Linked DNA regions of Pseudovibrio sp. Tun.PSC04-5.I4. The main gene of each other region encodes a partner of the protein of the gene in region 2 in a complex. Links are inferred from orthologs where the notes say so. Each region holds a gene or a part of one and is shown on either strand. Other genes may lie near its edges. The genes, in order: dnaN and BLS62_RS18145.

Region 1 (8,197 bases), 160 kb from region 2 along the record:
AAACCGTGGAAAGCGCATTCACCACGGAAACACCCACACCATGCAGGCCGCCTGAAACCTTATAGGAATTACTGTCGAACTTGCCGCCAGCGTGAAGCTGCGTCATGATCACTTCGGCAGCAGAAATGCCTTCTTCGGAGTGAATATCAACCGGAATTCCGCGACCATTATCGGTTACAGTGACAGAACCTTCTGCATTGAGCGTAACGGTCACATGATCAGCATGACCTGCCAGTGCTTCATCGATGGCGTTATCGACGACCTCATAGACCATATGGTGCAAACCTGACCCATCATCGGTATCACCGATGTACATGCCGGGACGCTTACGGACAGCATCGAGGCCTCGCAGCACTTTGATGGAATCTGCACCGTATTCACCTGCGCCATTTTCTTGCTCAGGTCCGCCATTTTCTGGGGTCGACGTTTCGCTCATTCGAATCACTTCACACTACGGTTTTCATTGAAGTTAATGTTATAATTGGTTGGGCAAATGGTTCAAGCAATCAGGGAGTTTGGCTGCTCTTAAACCAAGGGAAATATTGCATAAACATCGTTTTTAAGGGGGTATAATTGCCTTAACGTGCGATCATTAGTGTGGCAATGCCAATCAACCCTATGCACGCCAACCGATTTAGACTGTGCAATGCCTTTTGCGAGCTCAACACCCCACGCAGTTTAACCGCCAAGAATGAATAAGTTCCGTTGATCGAGAGTAGCACAGTCGACAACACTAAAGCGAGCTCTAAGAACCCAAGCGCCGTCAGATCATCCATTCGTACGAGATTTGGCATCAAAGCCAAATAGAAGATGATCGCCTTTGGATTGGAGAGATTGAATAGCATTCCAGACAACAAAGACGCAAAAGCTGACGCACTCGGCAATTGGTCGTTCTCTAACTGGCCTACATCCGCATTACTGCTGGATTTCCATATACCGTACGCAATATATGCAAGATAAGCCGCGCCAAACCACCGTAAGGCGATGAAAGCGCCTTCGAAATTTGTCGCGATCGCAGCCAAACCCAATGCTGCCATGGAAAACCAAAGCAAATCACCACACAACAAACCAAGGCAAAAGAGCAGGGAACCCTTTTTCCCAAAGCTCATGCTGCGAGTAATTATTGCAAAGACAGCAGGCCCCGGGATGATAGCAAGCGTGAAGAGTGTTCCGCCAAAAAGTGCGAGGCTAGTAAAGTCCATAGGAGTGCAAGCATTTGTTTTATTGCAGGTTTTGCACTCAGTATCGTGAGCCACAGACTATTTCAAGCGTTCTTCGCCAACTGAGACTGTTTACCGCGTCACCATGGTTGCTGCAACGCCCACCATCACCATGCTTGACCCTCGGTTCAAACGCTGGAATGCCCGTTTTGACGAAATCAGCTTCTTTGCTGTAACGGCTAGAACTGAATAGATTCCAAACACTGAGAACAGTACAAAAGCCATCGTTCCAACGAGCTCCCAATAGGCCAGCAGGTTTATCTGATCCATAGGCACGATGTTCGGCATCAAAGCCATATAGAAGATCACAACCTTTGGGTTGGAGAGGTTCATAGTCAAACCCGCCAGAAGGGACGTCATTCTGGAGGACGCATTTAACGGAGCTGCATTTGCTTGCGTCGGAATGATGCCACCCGAATTCCACATTCCCCATGCAACATAAAGCAAATAGGCCGCGCCCGCCCATTTAAGAGCCGTAAAAACAAGCTCATAGTTGGAAGCGATAGCTGAGAGCCCCATAATTGCCAAGGTAAACCAGAAGAGATCCGAACAGATCATCCCAACAACGAAAAAGGCAGCACCGTGCGTTCCCTGACCAAGAATCCGTGCCAGTAACGCAGCGATACCGGGACCAGGGGTAATTGCAGCAGCGAACAATGTTCCCGCAAAAAATAAAAGTACAGCTAATTCCATCGGTTCTCTTCTTGTCTGGCAATGCATGCAGCAGCGAAAGTGAGGGAGTCGACGTCCCGTCCAAGTCTGTTGCTAAAATCAGGAGATACGTCAGTCTAATCACATAGATTTTTCACTGACAAGAGAGGTAAATTCGGTTTGCCTTCGATCTAACTCAAGCAATCGTCCGCAGCTCCTCATTGAGGGCCCTTTCGAACTCGGAAATGCTGTTGTTTAGTGAGCTTCACCTAGCTCAACGTAATGGCACCGTTTGCGACATTGATGATCTGCGAGGCACTCGGCAAGTCTTTGAAGAGATTCTGATCTGTTCCAGTCATAAAAACCTGCCCGCCAAGAACTTCAAGACGCGCAAACAGGGCTTCCCGTCGGCCCGGATCCAAATGCGCGGCGACTTCATCCAACAACAAAATTGGTGTCATTCCGGAAATTGCGGCTGTTAAATCTGCATGAGCCAGCACTAAGCCAATCAGAAGCGCTTTTTGCTCCCCCGTTGACGCTTGGGAGGCGGGCATCGTCTTCTCACTATGAACAACGTAAAGGTCTGATCGATGCGGACCATCCAACGTACGCCCGGCCCCTCGATCTCTATAGCGACCTTCCACGAGTAAATCGCGGTAGCTGTCTTCTCTATCGGCAGCACTCATCCCAATGGTTGCCGTTTCAAAAGCACCCTGCAGGTGAATTTCCGCAGATGGGAAGGGGAGGCCAAGCTGCTTTTGCGTATCAAGCGTTTTGGAGAGGAGGCTCACCGTTTCGCTTCGAGCCAATGCAACAGCAGTGCCCAATTCAGCAACTTGCGCTTCTATCGCATCCAGATATTCAGGCGTTCCGTTTTCGGATAACAGGCGATTGCGCTGGCGCAGAGCTTTCTCGAAACTTGCAACGCTGCGACCATGAGATGGATTAAGAGAGAGAACCAGACGATCAAGGAATTTGCGGCGATCGGAAGCGGAGCCGGTAAATAACCCATCCATGGACGGGACCAACCAAAGAACCCGAAGGTATTCCAGTAAAGCTTCCGAAGAGCGTGCTTCTTCTCCATCGATGCGGACGCGGCGGCCCGGTTCTCCAGCAATCAGGCCAGTACCCATGCGTGTCTCACCATATTCGCCGTCGAATATAGCACTCACAGCCCAACCACCGGCGCCATCTGCACGCGCAATATCGCTCAATGTTGCGCGGCGAAGTCCACGGCCAGCGGATAGGAACGAAATGGCTTCGAGAATATTCGTTTTGCCCGTGCCGTTATCGCCGACGAAGGCGATCATTCGACTATCCAGCTGCACACTCGTTGCGCTGTAGTTCCGAAAATCCGTTAGCGCGAGGCGAGAAAGCGCCACAGGCACTGGATCCGACATTCAGGCTCTCTTCAATTACATTCGGGGAAGAAAAATGCCCTCAATCTTTTGGATTGAGGGCACAGCACTTAAACGCGCATTGGCATCAAAACATAAATGGCGTCATCGCTACCATCATCACGGATAAGGGTAGGTGAGCCGGAATCTGCCAGTGTGAAGAGAGCCGTATCCGCTTCCAACTGTGCTGCGATATCGAGCAGGTATTTGGAGTTAAAGCCGATCTCGAATTCTTCGTTATCATATTCAACAGCAACTTCTTCCGTTGCAGTTCCGGAATCCGGGTTCGTGACAGTCAGAACGATTTTACCTTCGCTCAGAGAGAGCTTTACCGCACGGCCTCGATCAGACGCGATAGTAGAAACGCGATCAACAGCTGCTTTGAAAGCGTCACGATCAACGCGCAGCTCTTTGTCATTGCCCTTCGGAATAACGCGATCGTAATCCGGGAAGGTGCCATCAATCAGTTTGGATGTCAGAATGATTGCGCCGATGGTAAAGCGGATTTTAGTTTCGGAAATCTCAACTTTGATCTCAGCTTCTGGATCGTCAAGAAGCTTCTGGATCTCACCAACGGTTTTGCGCGGTACGATGATACCTGGCATACCTTCGGAGCCTTCAGGTGCCGTAAGTTCAGCTTGTGCAAGACGGTGTCCGTCTGTTGCAACAGCACGGAACCGCAGGCCACCATCCACCTCTAAAGTGTGCATGTAAATGCCGTTGAGGTAGTAGCGTGTCTCTTCGGTAGAGATTGCAAACTGAGTGCTATCGATCAATTTGCGAATGCCACCAGCTGTCATTGTGAAGCTGTGGGAGAATTCGCCAGCTGTCAGATCTGGAAAATCAGTCACTGGAAGAATCTGCAGCGCGAAACGAGAGCGTCCGGCGCGAATTTCCATTGTGCTGTCATCACCAGAAGTTTCCAAAACCACTTGTGATCCATCTGGCAGCTTGCGAACAATCTCATAGATCATGTGCGCTGGTATTGTGGTTGCGCCCGGCACTTCCACAACGGCTGCAATGCTCTCTACAACTTCCAAATCAAGGTCTGTTGCTTTTAGATTCAGATCGCCACCCTCAGCCTGCAACATCACGTTGGAGAGGATCGGAATGGTGTTACGCCGTTCGACCACACGGTGTACGTGAGTCAGAGACTTCAAAAGCTCGGTCCGCTCAAGGGTCACTTTCATGCGAAACGTCCATTCTTCTGGGCGGAATATCGCTTCAACTCTGCGAAACCCGCGAATAACTAATACAATTTGCCCATTTACGCGTGCAAACCTTACAGAGGGAATGCACAGCCCCTTTACGCTAGGCTTGACCACCTGCGGGGTCGTTCAAATTGCACGTTTAAGGTTCAAAATGCAAGAGGGGCGCTGCAAGCAGCACCCCAATAATCACTAAATTCCTACTAGATGCCTACACTCTTTCCAGAATGAACACCAATTAGGAGTCCAGCATGCGCTTCAACAGCTCCAACTCTTGTGCAAGGCCATTATCTGCCTTGGAAAGTTGTTCAATTTTACGAACGGCGTGAAGCACTGTTGTGTGGTCACGGTTCCCGAAACGACGGCCGATCTCTGGCAGAGAACGCGGTGTCATCATCTTAGCTAAATACATAGCGATTTGACGAGGGCGTACAATGGTCCTAGTTCGACGCGCGGAAAGCAAATCCGCCTTGGAAACGTTGTAGTGCTTGGAAACAATGCGCTGAATATCTTCGATCTTCACGCGGCGCGGTTCAGCAGCACGAATGAGGTCACGCAGTGTGATTTCAGCCATTTCCATCGTAACTGGAGAATTGGTCAGCTGGTTATGCGCAACAAGACGGTTCAAAGCACCTTCAAGATCACGACCTGAAGACGTTACGTTGCGCCCAACATAATCCAAAACGGCCTCTGGCACGGTAAAATTCGGATAGGCGCGCTGTTGAGTACGCATACGATCATCAATGATCGCACGACGCAGCTGAAAGTCCGGCTCGGAGATATTTACCACCAAACCACCTGCTAGGCGGGAGCGAACGCGGTCATCCAGGCTTTCCAATTCAGCCGGAGCGCGATCAGCTGCAACAACAACCTGACGGGCACCATCAATCAATGCATTAAGAGTGTGACAGAACTCCTGCTGCACTTGCTTACCGTGAAGAAATTGCATGTCATCGATCAGCAAAAGATCGATAGAACGTAGAGTTTCCTTGAAGGACATTGCAGATTGCGCTTGAAGAGCAGCAACAAAGCGGTACATGAAATGTTCTGCAGTCAGGTATAAGACGCGCCGGCCAGACATACGAGCCTGATTTGCAATTGCCTGCATCAAGTGGGTCTTACCAAGACCGACAGATGCATGAAGATAGAGTGGGTTAAAAGTTACAGTACCGCCGCCAGCAATCTGTTTTGCAGCAGCAAGCGCTAGAACGTTGGATTCACCTTCAACAAAGCTTTCAAAAACGTATTTCGGATCGAGAGAAGCACCTTCCAGCACATCCCTAGACGTAGGATCTACCCGACCTGAACGACCACCCATCATGAAAGGTGAAGGTGAAGCTGCGCGCATACCAATAGGGTCATTTACCTGAATTGGACGCATGTCAGTTGTTTTGCCACCCATTGCAGGGCGCGCAGCTGGTTTAGCTGCTGCAGGACGTGGACGAATTGCGCCACGAACTGTGAGTTCGATTTTTAGAATTTCATCGCACTCATTCTTCCAAAGACCCATAAGTCGGTCTGAGTAATGAGATTGGATCCACTGCTTTAGAAACCGGGTAGGCACGGACAAACGGACGGTTCCGTTGTTGTGCCCTTCCATATCTACGCGTGCAAACCAGCTCGTGAAAACGTCTTCACCCAGTTCCGCACGTAGACGCTTCTTAACGCGATCCCATTGCTCCGGTCCCGGAGCTTCCTGAACGTGCATGCTCGCCTCCTTGCAACGTTGAGTATTCCGCCACAGATACTCAACTATCAATTCTGTTGAACTCATTTAATGAGTTTTAGTTGTACTGGGCACTTATATGTTTGGTTGTCGATTCGACAAAAACATTACACCGGTGCGACGCCCACACACCGTTGCTAAATTCTAATATTTCTTGGGAGCTAACCTTGGCTCCAAGGAAGGCCTTCAGCCTTCCACCCAGAAACTGAGCCTCGATGACCTTCAGCATCATGACTACCTTCAAAGCCTTCTGCTACGTTGTAGCAGTTTTTATAGCCCAAGGTTGTCATCGCTATGGCTGCTGCCTTACTCCGCACTCCGGAGCGGCACAAAAAGTAGATTGCAGCGCTTTGGTCAAGTCCTTTTTGCTTCAGAGCATCAGAAAGTTGCATCGTAAAGCCTTCATGAGGCCCATTTGATGGAAATCCGTGCCATTCGGCAAGCATCACTTCTTTGCTCAGAGCGGAGAGGTCAGGTATGCCAACAAAAGTCCATTCAGCATTCGTTCTTACATCAACAAGTGCTGCAGAGCTTTCAGCTTTCAAGCTCTCGAATACGTCTGTAACGCTTCGATCGCCTGCATATGCTTCGTGCATTGAAACTTCCATTATAAACCTAGACGCATTCCGTAAACTCACCCAACTGAGTGTGTCACTAAAAAGGACTCAAAATCGAATTTATAGAAAAATCAAAAAGGAAAATCGACAACAGTAGAAAATCAACGTAACAAATCTTAAAATCCAGATTGTAATTACTATGAACTACAACATCTAGACTATATGCTTTCTGATCAACTATGCCCGACTCTGGTTCGATTCTTCTAACTTGTATGCTGGGATCGGGTAGTAACCCGACTTCTTCTTGACCATACACAGCCGATTTTGGTCCCGCAATAGCGGAAAGTTAACAAAACGCAAATGCCCTTCTCTCACTCAAGGTCAAACCAGTTTGTCGTCAACGGTAAAGATCAGCAAAAAGCAGTGAACTCAACAACTTTCTTGATATGGGCTTGGTTAATGGCGGGTCGGAGTAGCAAACGAAAAAAAATTATTCGCCAATCGCTTGACTCGCCAAGAATCCTCTTAAATGTGCTGCGACAAAATTAACCTAGATCTAACCTGTTGTTTTTTTTGATATTTCCTTGTCAGGCTTCGGAACTATTCCACAGGCTACTCGCCAAGAAAATGCCCCAGTTCTATCGTAGGGTAAAGATATGCAGCTAATAAAAAAGCCCGGCCATAAGACCGGGCTTTTTTAGTCCAAAAAAATTTGGATTAGGCGCCGAGTGCCTTGATGCGTGCGTTCAAACGGGAAACTCTGCGTGATGCAGTGTTGCCGTGGAATACGCCTTTAGAGGATGCACGCATGATTTCAGGCTCTGCAACTCTAAATGCTTCAATAGCAGCTGTCTGGTCGCCCGAGACAATTGCTTCTTCCACTTTACGTACGTAAGTGCGAACGCGGCTACGACGAGCCTTATTAGTGACCGTTTGGCGAGCAATTTTACGTGCTGCCTTCTTGGCCGAAGGGGTGTTGGCCATGGGCTCTGTCCTGATCTGTCAGTAAAAACTGTTTTCAAATCGCAAACGAGGCCGCCCAAAGCCGCCCCGGTCAAACGAATTCGGCGACGAAACAGACCCGCCACCGGTTGTGAGCGCTTATAGTTGGGAGTAATCGGCTCGTCAATAAAAAAAGGAATAGACCTGATTAAAAACGAACTATCCGTCTTCAAATTCAGGTTTTCTCTTTTCGATGAATGCCTTCATACCCTCTTTTTGATCGCTGGTGGCAAACATAGAGTGGAACAAGCGACGCTCAAAACGAATCCCCTCAGCAAGAGTTACCTCATAGGATCTGTTTACACTTTCCTTTGTCATCATAACAATCGGAGTCGAGAAACTTGCAATCTTTTCAGCAACTTTGAGTGCTTCTGCCAATAGGTCAGCTGTTGGAACGACACGTGATACCAGCCCTGCGCGCTCTGCTTCAGCGGCA
Region 2 (8,369 bases):
ATCTAAGCCTCAGAAAAACCGTAGGGTTTGAGTGGTCTGTCCTGAGAACGAGCTTTTGTTTACAGTAACACAAGATCGCGATTAACGATGATATTTAAAGGTATTTCCAAAATGGCTGTTATTGCAATTCTTCTGGTCGCACTGGTTGTTGGCGTAACTGCCAAGATGATCTGGCAGAACGCCCGAGTGCCCGCATATGTCGGAGTTCAGGACGGCAAATTCACGCCTCTTCCAAGCTCACCCAATGCGGTTTCCTCACAAACCGATGATGCAGCTCGCCATGTTGAGCCTTTACCAGCACGGGCCACTCAGGAGGAAACCAAAGCGGCCATCGAGCAGACTCTGGACGAGATGGGCAAAAACAAGCTGGTCAAATCAGAGGGCCCCTACCTGCATGTGGTCTTCACCAGCGCGCAAATGAGTTACAATGATGATGTTGTATTCTGGATAGATCAGGATGCCGGGTTCGTTCACTACCGTTCTCAATCCCGCGTAGGTTACAGCGATGGGGGTGCCAACCGAGCGCGTTATGATAGCTTTCAACGCGCCTATTTAACTAAAAAATTGACTCCGAGGTAGCTAACAGGAATGTGAGTGTCGCAGAGTCATTACCTGATTGAAATGATTCAGCTATTCCCCACATGAAATTGCGGGGAACCGCATGGTTCTGCGAAAAACACGCCTTATTTCTTGTAATAATTTGCGACTAACATAAATGTTAGCAACTAACTGAGTCGAGTATCTGTCAGATATCCAAGAGGTAACCTACTTGGTGCTATGTCTCGCGCATTTGAAGAAGATAAAGTTCGGATTTCGCGTCAGTTTTTCGTAATGCACAGGCGACTTTTCTTTCATCTCAGCGGCAGGCGTCCCCTCATGCAGGTCCACAACGCACAGCCCGGCATTGGCGAGCCAGCCAAACAGCATGGAGAGCGGACGGCGATAGAAACTCACCTCCACTGGCTGCCCAATCGTGTTCCAATCCTCGCTCACATACTCCTGCCGCAAATAGGCACCACTGGGCGAGCACTGCGCATCAACAAGTGGATGATGGGTTGAAAAATAAAGAACCCATCCGGCTTCAACACCTTGCCGATGTCGGAAAACAGAGTATCCAAATCTTCTATGTAATGGATCATGAGCGGGCAGATCACCAGATCATACGGCCCCTGCGCATCCTTCGGCAATCCGTGGGAGAGGTCAGAGGTATAGCACTTCACATGTCCGCCCAACTTGGCCTTCACCAACCCAAGCATCTGCTCAGAGGCATCAATGCAGGTTACATCAGCCCCATGCTCATGGAGAAACTGCGCGTACACGCCCGGCCCACAACCGAGGTCCAGAACCTTCAGCCCTTGCAGCGGAGGCAGCATACCCAGCAGGGTCGGGCGTTCCAAAAGAGCATTGTAAATGTTCTCCTGGATCGCCTCATCATATTGCTCGGCAAATTCGCCATACAGTCGAGACGACATTCAGGCACTCCGCGTTTAAAACTGCTTTTCCATCCAGCAATGCTGCCAGAAAGGCCTTCTACAAGTCTATCGCGAAAAATCTGTGTCCCGATTATGGCTGGCTCAAGTCAAATCTTCAACAATTGCGAGATGAGACGACTGGACTAACAATGGCAGCGAACATTCCCAATTATTACGCGATTACCTTCCAGATGTTGGCCAGTGTCCAAAATCACACCAACGCCGAACCCTCCGCTCTAGGTCCCGCATCAAGTGCGGGATGACATCAGCCGATGTAACGCTCTTGATAACCAACACTGCCGTCTTCCCGGACTTGATCCGGGATCCAGAGCCAAGCGCTCCAGCCTCATCGAGTCCACCCACAAACCAGCTCCAGCCAGAGCCGATGATCAGCACTCACCCCAAATCATACCGCTTACAAATCCGGTCTACCGGCGTCCCGTCCGCTAATGGGGCATCCGTCAACACTTTGTAGTCTTTAAACCCACGAGAGTTGTAGTAGGCAAGGCCACCTGTGTTGTCTGCTCGGATGGTTGCGTTGATCGCCATCAGCTCCTTACCCTCAAGTGCTGCAAGGGTTGCTTTGAAGAGTGCGCTGCCAATGCCTCGGGTTTGAATGCCGGGCTTTACAAAGGTGCCTATGTCAACCCAGTCTGCGGGGATATCTCCGTAATGGCTGGCGATCTGAAAGCCAAGCGGTTCGCCTGTCTCGCGGTCAATCGCGCAAACGCTGCTCTCCAGAATGTCTGCCTCAAGAAACGAGGAAAGGAACTCAGCCTTGTTCAGCTTCTTCTCCATGGCAGTTGTTCCCCCCATCTCGATAATCTGATTGAGGAGTGCCAGTAGCTCATTCACATCGTTTCGCTGCGTTTTGCGAACGGAAAAATCGGCAATTTCAGAAGCGGCTGATTTGTTCATATCAAATACCCAGTTCAACGCAGAAAAAATGCGTTCCTTTCAAACCAACGCACATTCTGCGGCCATCAGGAGTAATGCCCGCAGAATGTGCGAGGCTAAACCCAGCTAAAACTTTGTTCTCGCTCGCAAAGCCAGCGCCAGAGTGCCTTCGTCAAGGTAGTCAAGTTCCCCTCCAACCGGCACACCGTGTGCGAGGCGTGTTACCTGCACATTTTCAAAGCGCGTCAGCTGGTCCGTAATGAAGTGCGCTGTTGTTTGCCCTTCAACGGTCGCATTCACTGCGAGGATAACCTCAACCACGTTACCGCCTTCGACCCGTTCCACAAGCTTGGAAATTTGCAAGTCATCAGGGCCAATTCCATCCAGTGGAGACAGGGTTCCGCCGAGGACATGATAATGTGCTCTCACAGCCGATGCCCGCTCCAGCGCCCACAAGTCAGAGACATCTTCCACAACCACAATGGTGGTGCTATCCCTGCGCGGATCAGAGCAGATGGTGCAAGGATCACTGGTATCAACGGTACCACACTGGGAACAAATGCCCACATGCTCCACCGCCACGCCCATCGCCTCAGCAAGTGGGATCAACAATTGATCTTTCTTTTGAATGAGATGCAAGGCAGCACGTCTGGCAGAGCGCGGGCCAAGGCCGGGCAACTTGGAGAGTAACTGAATGAGGCGTTCAATTTCGGGACCAGCGACCCTGCGTGTACTCATCGGACTTGTATGCTCACTGCGAGAAGGAAAGGGGCTTTGTGCAAATCAGCTTTGCAGGCAATGCCAGATAAACTATGCCCGCCGAATTCGGCGGGCAAGAGGGAATAAGTATTCCGGAGGAGGTAGACCAAAACACCAGTTGTTTGCGCTCTAAAAGCAACAGGTGGGCTGGCCCTCAACTCAAATCACATGGGGAGTTTCATACCTGCGGGCAGGCCCATGCCGGACATCAGCTCTTGAGTGCGTTCCTGCACCAGTGCTTCGCCTTTGGCTTTCGCATCATTATGCGCAGCGAGGATAAGATCCTCAAGGACCCCGGATTCATCAGCTTTGATCAGGGATGGATCGATCTTCAAACCAGTCATCTCGCCCTTACCATTTAAGGTAACGGTGATCATGCCTGCGCCTGAAACACCTTCAACTGAAAGCTCGCTGACTGCACTCTGAAGGTCGCCCATCTTTTCCTGCATCTGCTTGGCTTGCTTCATCATTTTGAGAAAGTCCATCGACTGGCTCCTTTAGCTTAGGTGAGCGTGATTAAGCGCTCTGTCATTATTCCTCTAAGGTTTCATAGCATGAAAACCTTAGAAATCCTCGGTGAAATCCATAGATTCTGCGGGATCTAGGTCCGTGACATCAGAAGCAATCTCAAGGGGAATATCTTCCTCCTGCTTCAAAATGCGAACATCAACAACCTTCGCGCCAGGAAAAGCAGCGATCAGTTTGACGATTTCCGGATCAGAATGCGCATCAGAAACCAACTGTCGTTGATTGGCTTCTTTTTCTTCATGCAAAGTCGGTCGACCTTGCTCTCGGCTAACCGCAACAATCCAGCGTCGACCGGTCCATTCAGTCAGTTTTCGGCCAAGCTCACCTGCGGCATCAGAAGTGGCAATCTCGGTAGGTTGCACCTCAATGCGGCCAGGCTGAAAGTTAACGAGCCGGAGCGCACGCTCAACGGAAACCTTAACCGGAATGTCCTTCATTTTGGCTGCGAGCTGCGCAACCTCATGCCAGGATCGGATCGCAATTTTTTCTTGTGCTTCTTCAGCGCGGCGCATTTGCGGAGCAGATTGAGCTGGAGTACCAACCGCTTGGACCATTGGTTGCCCGCCAGCGACTGTACGCAGTTGGGGAACTGATCCGCCGCCACCAGAAACGGCGCTTGCGCGTGACCCGCCACCACCTTGCGGGGCGTTGCCTGCTGGGGCGCCCCCACCAGCGGGTGAGAACTTACCGGACTTCAAAAGCTTCAATGCTTCCTCAGGGTCGGGAAGGTCAGAGGCATAACAGAGCCGTACCAGCACCATATCAGCAGCGGCTAGGGGTTTAGGTGCAGTCTGCACCTCATTAATTCCCTTCAGCAATATCTGCCATGTGCGAGAAAGAATACGCATAGAAAGCTTCTCAGCAAACTCGCGGCCTCTCAATCGCTCACTCTCAGTCACGGAGGCTTCATCACCGGATTTAGGCACAGCCTTTAGGCGCGTCACCAAATGGGTAAAGTCTGCAAGGTCAGAGAGGACAACTGCCGGATCGGCACCCACTTCATACTGGGCTTTAAGCTCATCCAGTGCGCTGGCAATATCGCCGCGCATCACATGCTCAAACAAATCTATCACACGGCTGCGGTCAGCAAGGCCAAGCATCTGGCGCACTTCGTCCGCTTCAATGCGGCCAGCACCATGCGCAATAGCTTGATCCAGCAGGCTTAAACAATCACGTGCAGAGCCTTCACCCGCGCGGGCAATCAGCGCCAGAGCTTCATCGGAAATTTCTATTCCCTCTTTGCCAGAGATAGCGCGCAGCAGAGAAACAAGCGTAGAGCTCTCAATACGGCGCAGGTCAAACCGCTGGCAACGGGAGAGGACAGTTACGGGAACCTTGCGGATTTCTGTGGTCGCGAAGATGAATTTCACATGCTCAGGCGGCTCCTCCAGCGTCTTCAACAGGCCGTTGAACGCCGATTTGGAGAGCATATGCACCTCATCAATGATGTACACTTTATAACGCGCACTCGCAGGCCGGTACCGAGCTGCCTCGGTAATTTCGCGAATGTCGTCAATCCCGGTATGAGAGGCCGCATCCATCTCGATCACATCAACATGACGACCTTCCATGATCGCCTTACAGTGAACGCCGAGTTTGTCTAAGTGTATGGTAGCCTTATCAATTTCGCCGGGGATTTCGTAGTTCAACCCGCGCGCAAGAATACGCGCTGTTGTCGTTTTACCAACACCGCGAACACCCGTCAGCATCCATGCATGAGCGATACGGCCAGTCTCGAATGCGTTTTGAAGGGTCTGGACCATCGGCTCCTGACCATAAAGGTCATCAAAGGAGCTTGGTCGGTATTTTCGGGCGAGAACGCGGTAAGCACCGTCACTGCCGCCAGAAGCGGGTGCTTCGGCGCTGTTTGCTGCTTGATGTTCGTTTTGAAGGTCTGTTCCGTCCATATCGCCCAAATCCTCTGCCAACTCAAAGGCAAGGTAAAACTAATTCCCGGCCATTCAAGACGAAGACCGGCCGCTTGTCGAGTGTGGGCGCGGAGAAAATAGGTGGGAGGCTGGCACGATGACCCGTGCCATGGACTCGTTAGGGCTGCTTCCTTCCGGATCTGACCCAGTTGGCGAGTGGCTCGTCCACCACCAACCTCCCGAAAAGGTGTATGGGCGGTTTGTTTAAATTTTGCAAGTGTTCATTGACGCCTACCGCTCGTCTCTGTGGACGAGAGTGTGAAACAGTCCTCTTCTCACATGAGCTCTAGCGAAGAAAGTGTCGCCCAGTCATTGCATTTCAATGGTATCTCGGCTTCACTCTCATTAATTTTATAGTTTAAGGAATTCGAAATGCAGGCCGAAACCACTGAGGCATTTGATGCTTCTTCTGCCCTTTGTTACTCTGCAAATACCCTCAATCGCTGCGGAGAAAAACGTAAGGATACAGAATGGGTTAAGTCTTTAAAAGCAGCGTCCGAGACACGATTTCTGATACAGGCGAACGACAGTTTTATTTTCAATATTGAACAGGAAATCGATCCAGTCCAACATACAGCTGAGGTCTTGGGAACATTAGGGATCAAGGACGCAACAACCATCTTTCTCGGATTAGATGAAGAAGATAGCGACCGTCCATATTTCGGTGTGCGCTATTCAACTGACGCGGAAACACTGGAAGAAGAGCTGGAAAAACGGGGCCCATTTGCTGCTTACGGTTTGCGTGGAATTGCAATGAAGCGCGCAGCGAGTTCCAAAGTATTCGGTATGATGGCTCAAGCTGCTGCAGTCGGCAGATGGCATCTGTCGCACAAAATGTGCTCTCAATGTGGAAAGCCAACGGAGCTTGCTGAGGCTGGTTATCGCCGGGATTGTCCCTCCTGTTCAGCGCAGCATTTCCCAAGAACGGATCCAGCGGTGATAATGTTGATCACTCACGGGGATAAATGCCTGATGGGGCGTCCCTACCATTTGGCGGAAAATGTCTACACAACGCTGGCTGGATTTGTTGAACCGGGTGAGACGTTGGAAGACGCGGTGCGTCGTGAAGTCTTTGAAGAAGCAGGCGTAAAGGTAGGCAAGGTGACCTACATCGCCAGCCAACCATGGCCATTTCCTTCAAACATTATGGCCGGATTTCACGGGGAAGCGCTCACCACGGACTTGAATATCGACTATGAAGAAATGGAGGATTGTCAGTGGTTTACCAAAGAGGAGACACTGAGGATGCTCCAAGGCGAAGCTGAGTCAGGATTAATTTGTCCCCCTGACATCTCAATCGCGCATCATTTGATCAAGATATTTACTGAGGGAAAATGACCCATGGTTGCGTAGAGCCAGTGGTTATCTAACGGGTGTCAAATGGCACCGGGGGAGGTGTCATGAGTTACTGCATTTATTTGAGCCATCCGAATGTCGATATTGATCCGGCAACACCAGTTCCGCACTGGGACTTGTCGGATAAAGGACGGGCTCGGCTGGAACAAGGTCTGCGCCAACCTTGGTTGCTGGAAATTGAGCACGTTATCTCTAGTAAAGAGAAGAAGGCGATTGAAACCGGCCAGATCATTGCAAACCATTTGGGAGTTGAGCTGACCACAGCACCAAACCTGCATGAAAATGACCGCAGCTCAACCGGCTTTTTGCCGCCAGACGAGTTTGAACTTGTCGCGGACGATTTCTTCTCACGTCCCGCAATCAGTGTTCGCGGCTGGGAGCGTGCCCTCGATGCACAAAGCCGCGTAATCACTGCGATTAAAGCGGTTTTGAGTTCCATGCCAGCAGAAGATCCGGTGTTGTTTTCCGGTCATGGCGCTGCTGGAACCTTGCTCAAATGCCATCTGGCAAACGTGGCGATCCAACGACAATTTGATCAACCGCCGAATGTCGGTGGTGGATGCTGGTTCCAGTTTGATCCTGCGGATTTGGATGCATGCTCTGCGAAAATTGACCAGTTGAACTGGCAGCTTATTGATGAGGTTGCACTCGTGAGCTGAACGAAGAGCCTGTATCAACACGAGGCAGCCCTTGTTGAAGCAGGGGGAAATGCTTATCTAAGTGCCATCTGTTTTCATTAATTCGGCACAAGATATGTTATCGACAGCAATAAAAGCATTTTCTCAGGTTTTTGAGCCCAGTTTTCGAGGCATCCTTTTCAAGGGATTGGGGCTCACTCTGCTTCTTCTTCTTGTCGTTTGGATCGCAATCCAAGGCGTCGTTGGATATTTCATCGACCTCCCGCAGGATTGGCAGGACACGACAGTCAGTATTGTAACTGGTATTGGTGCGTTGATTGGACTGGGTTTTGTCCTTGCGCCAGTCTCCGCCATGGTTGTTGCGTTCTATCAGGACCAGATTTCAGAGCTGGTGGAAGAGCAAAGCTACCCGACTGAGAGGCGAGGCAAATCATTGCCTCTCGGCGAGTCCATTATTACGGCCCTCCGCTTCGTTGGTATCGTGATCATCGCCAATATCTTTGCATTGATGCTGTTCTTTATTCCCGGCATTGGCCAGATAGCTTTCTTGCTGGTCAATGGCTACCTCTTGGGCCGTGAATACTTTGAGTTCGTCGCTATGCGATTTATGCCTCTCGCTGAAGCAAAGGCTTTCCGCAAGTCTCAAAGCGGAACGGTGTTTGCTGCTGGTCTGATTGTGGCGTTCGTTCTGGCAATTCCTATCGTTAACTTAATCACTCCGCTCTTTGCCACCATCTTCATGGTCCATGTCTTTAAAACTCTCCGTACTCGACGCAATTTATCCGTCTAGA

The links.
Region 1: the proteins of BLS62_RS18145 (region 2) and dnaN are in contact, whole or in part, in a cryo-EM structure (PDB 8GIZ), measured with the Escherichia coli proteins. The link is inferred for Pseudovibrio sp. Tun.PSC04-5.I4 from one-to-one orthologs.

What each region holds. Positions count from the first base shown.
Region 1 is NZ_FNLB01000006.1:2,923,927-2,932,123, forward strand. What follows is about bases 2,400-5,195. They hold dnaN (DNA polymerase III subunit beta), read right to left. Parts: upstream 4,459-5,195; coding sequence 3,340-4,458; downstream 2,400-3,339. Other genes in these bases: recF (DNA replication/repair protein RecF), read right to left, coding at 2,400-3,271; dnaA (chromosomal replication initiator protein DnaA), read right to left, coding at 4,715-5,195. Also shown: gyrB (DNA topoisomerase (ATP-hydrolyzing) subunit B), read right to left, coding at 1-436; BLS62_RS18875 (LysE family translocator), read right to left, coding at 579-1,202; BLS62_RS18880 (LysE family translocator), read right to left, coding at 1,293-1,913; more of recF, read right to left, coding at 2,141-2,399; more of dnaA, read right to left, coding at 5,196-6,184; BLS62_RS18900 (rhodanese-like domain-containing protein), read right to left, coding at 6,364-6,798; rpsT (30S ribosomal protein S20), read right to left, coding at 7,477-7,743; BLS62_RS18910 (enoyl-CoA hydratase), read right to left, coding at 7,921-8,197. UniProt on the Escherichia coli protein: Confers DNA tethering and processivity to DNA polymerases and other proteins. Acts as a clamp, forming a ring around DNA (a reaction catalyzed by the clamp-loading complex) which diffuses in an ATP-independent manner freely and bidirectionally along dsDNA.
Region 2 is NZ_FNLB01000006.1:2,759,642-2,768,010, reverse strand. Bases 3,128-6,095 are described here. They hold BLS62_RS18145 (DNA polymerase III subunit gamma/tau), read right to left. Parts: upstream 5,564-6,095; coding sequence 3,692-5,563; downstream 3,128-3,691. Other genes in these bases: nudC (NAD(+) diphosphatase), read left to right, coding at 5,957-6,095; BLS62_RS18150 (YbaB/EbfC family nucleoid-associated protein), read right to left, coding at 3,293-3,613. Outside these bases: BLS62_RS18175 (DUF1499 domain-containing protein), read left to right, coding at 112-579; BLS62_RS31755 (hypothetical protein), read right to left, coding at 766-993; BLS62_RS18170 (class I SAM-dependent DNA methyltransferase), read right to left, coding at 990-1,472; BLS62_RS18160 (GNAT family N-acetyltransferase), read right to left, coding at 1,869-2,390; recombination mediator RecR, read right to left, coding at 2,496-3,107; more of nudC, read left to right, coding at 6,096-6,922; BLS62_RS18130 (histidine phosphatase family protein), read left to right, coding at 6,985-7,599; BLS62_RS18125 (sulfate transporter family protein), read left to right, coding at 7,694-8,368. UniProt on the Escherichia coli protein: Part of the beta sliding clamp loading complex, which hydrolyzes ATP to load the beta clamp onto primed DNA to form the DNA replication pre-initiation complex.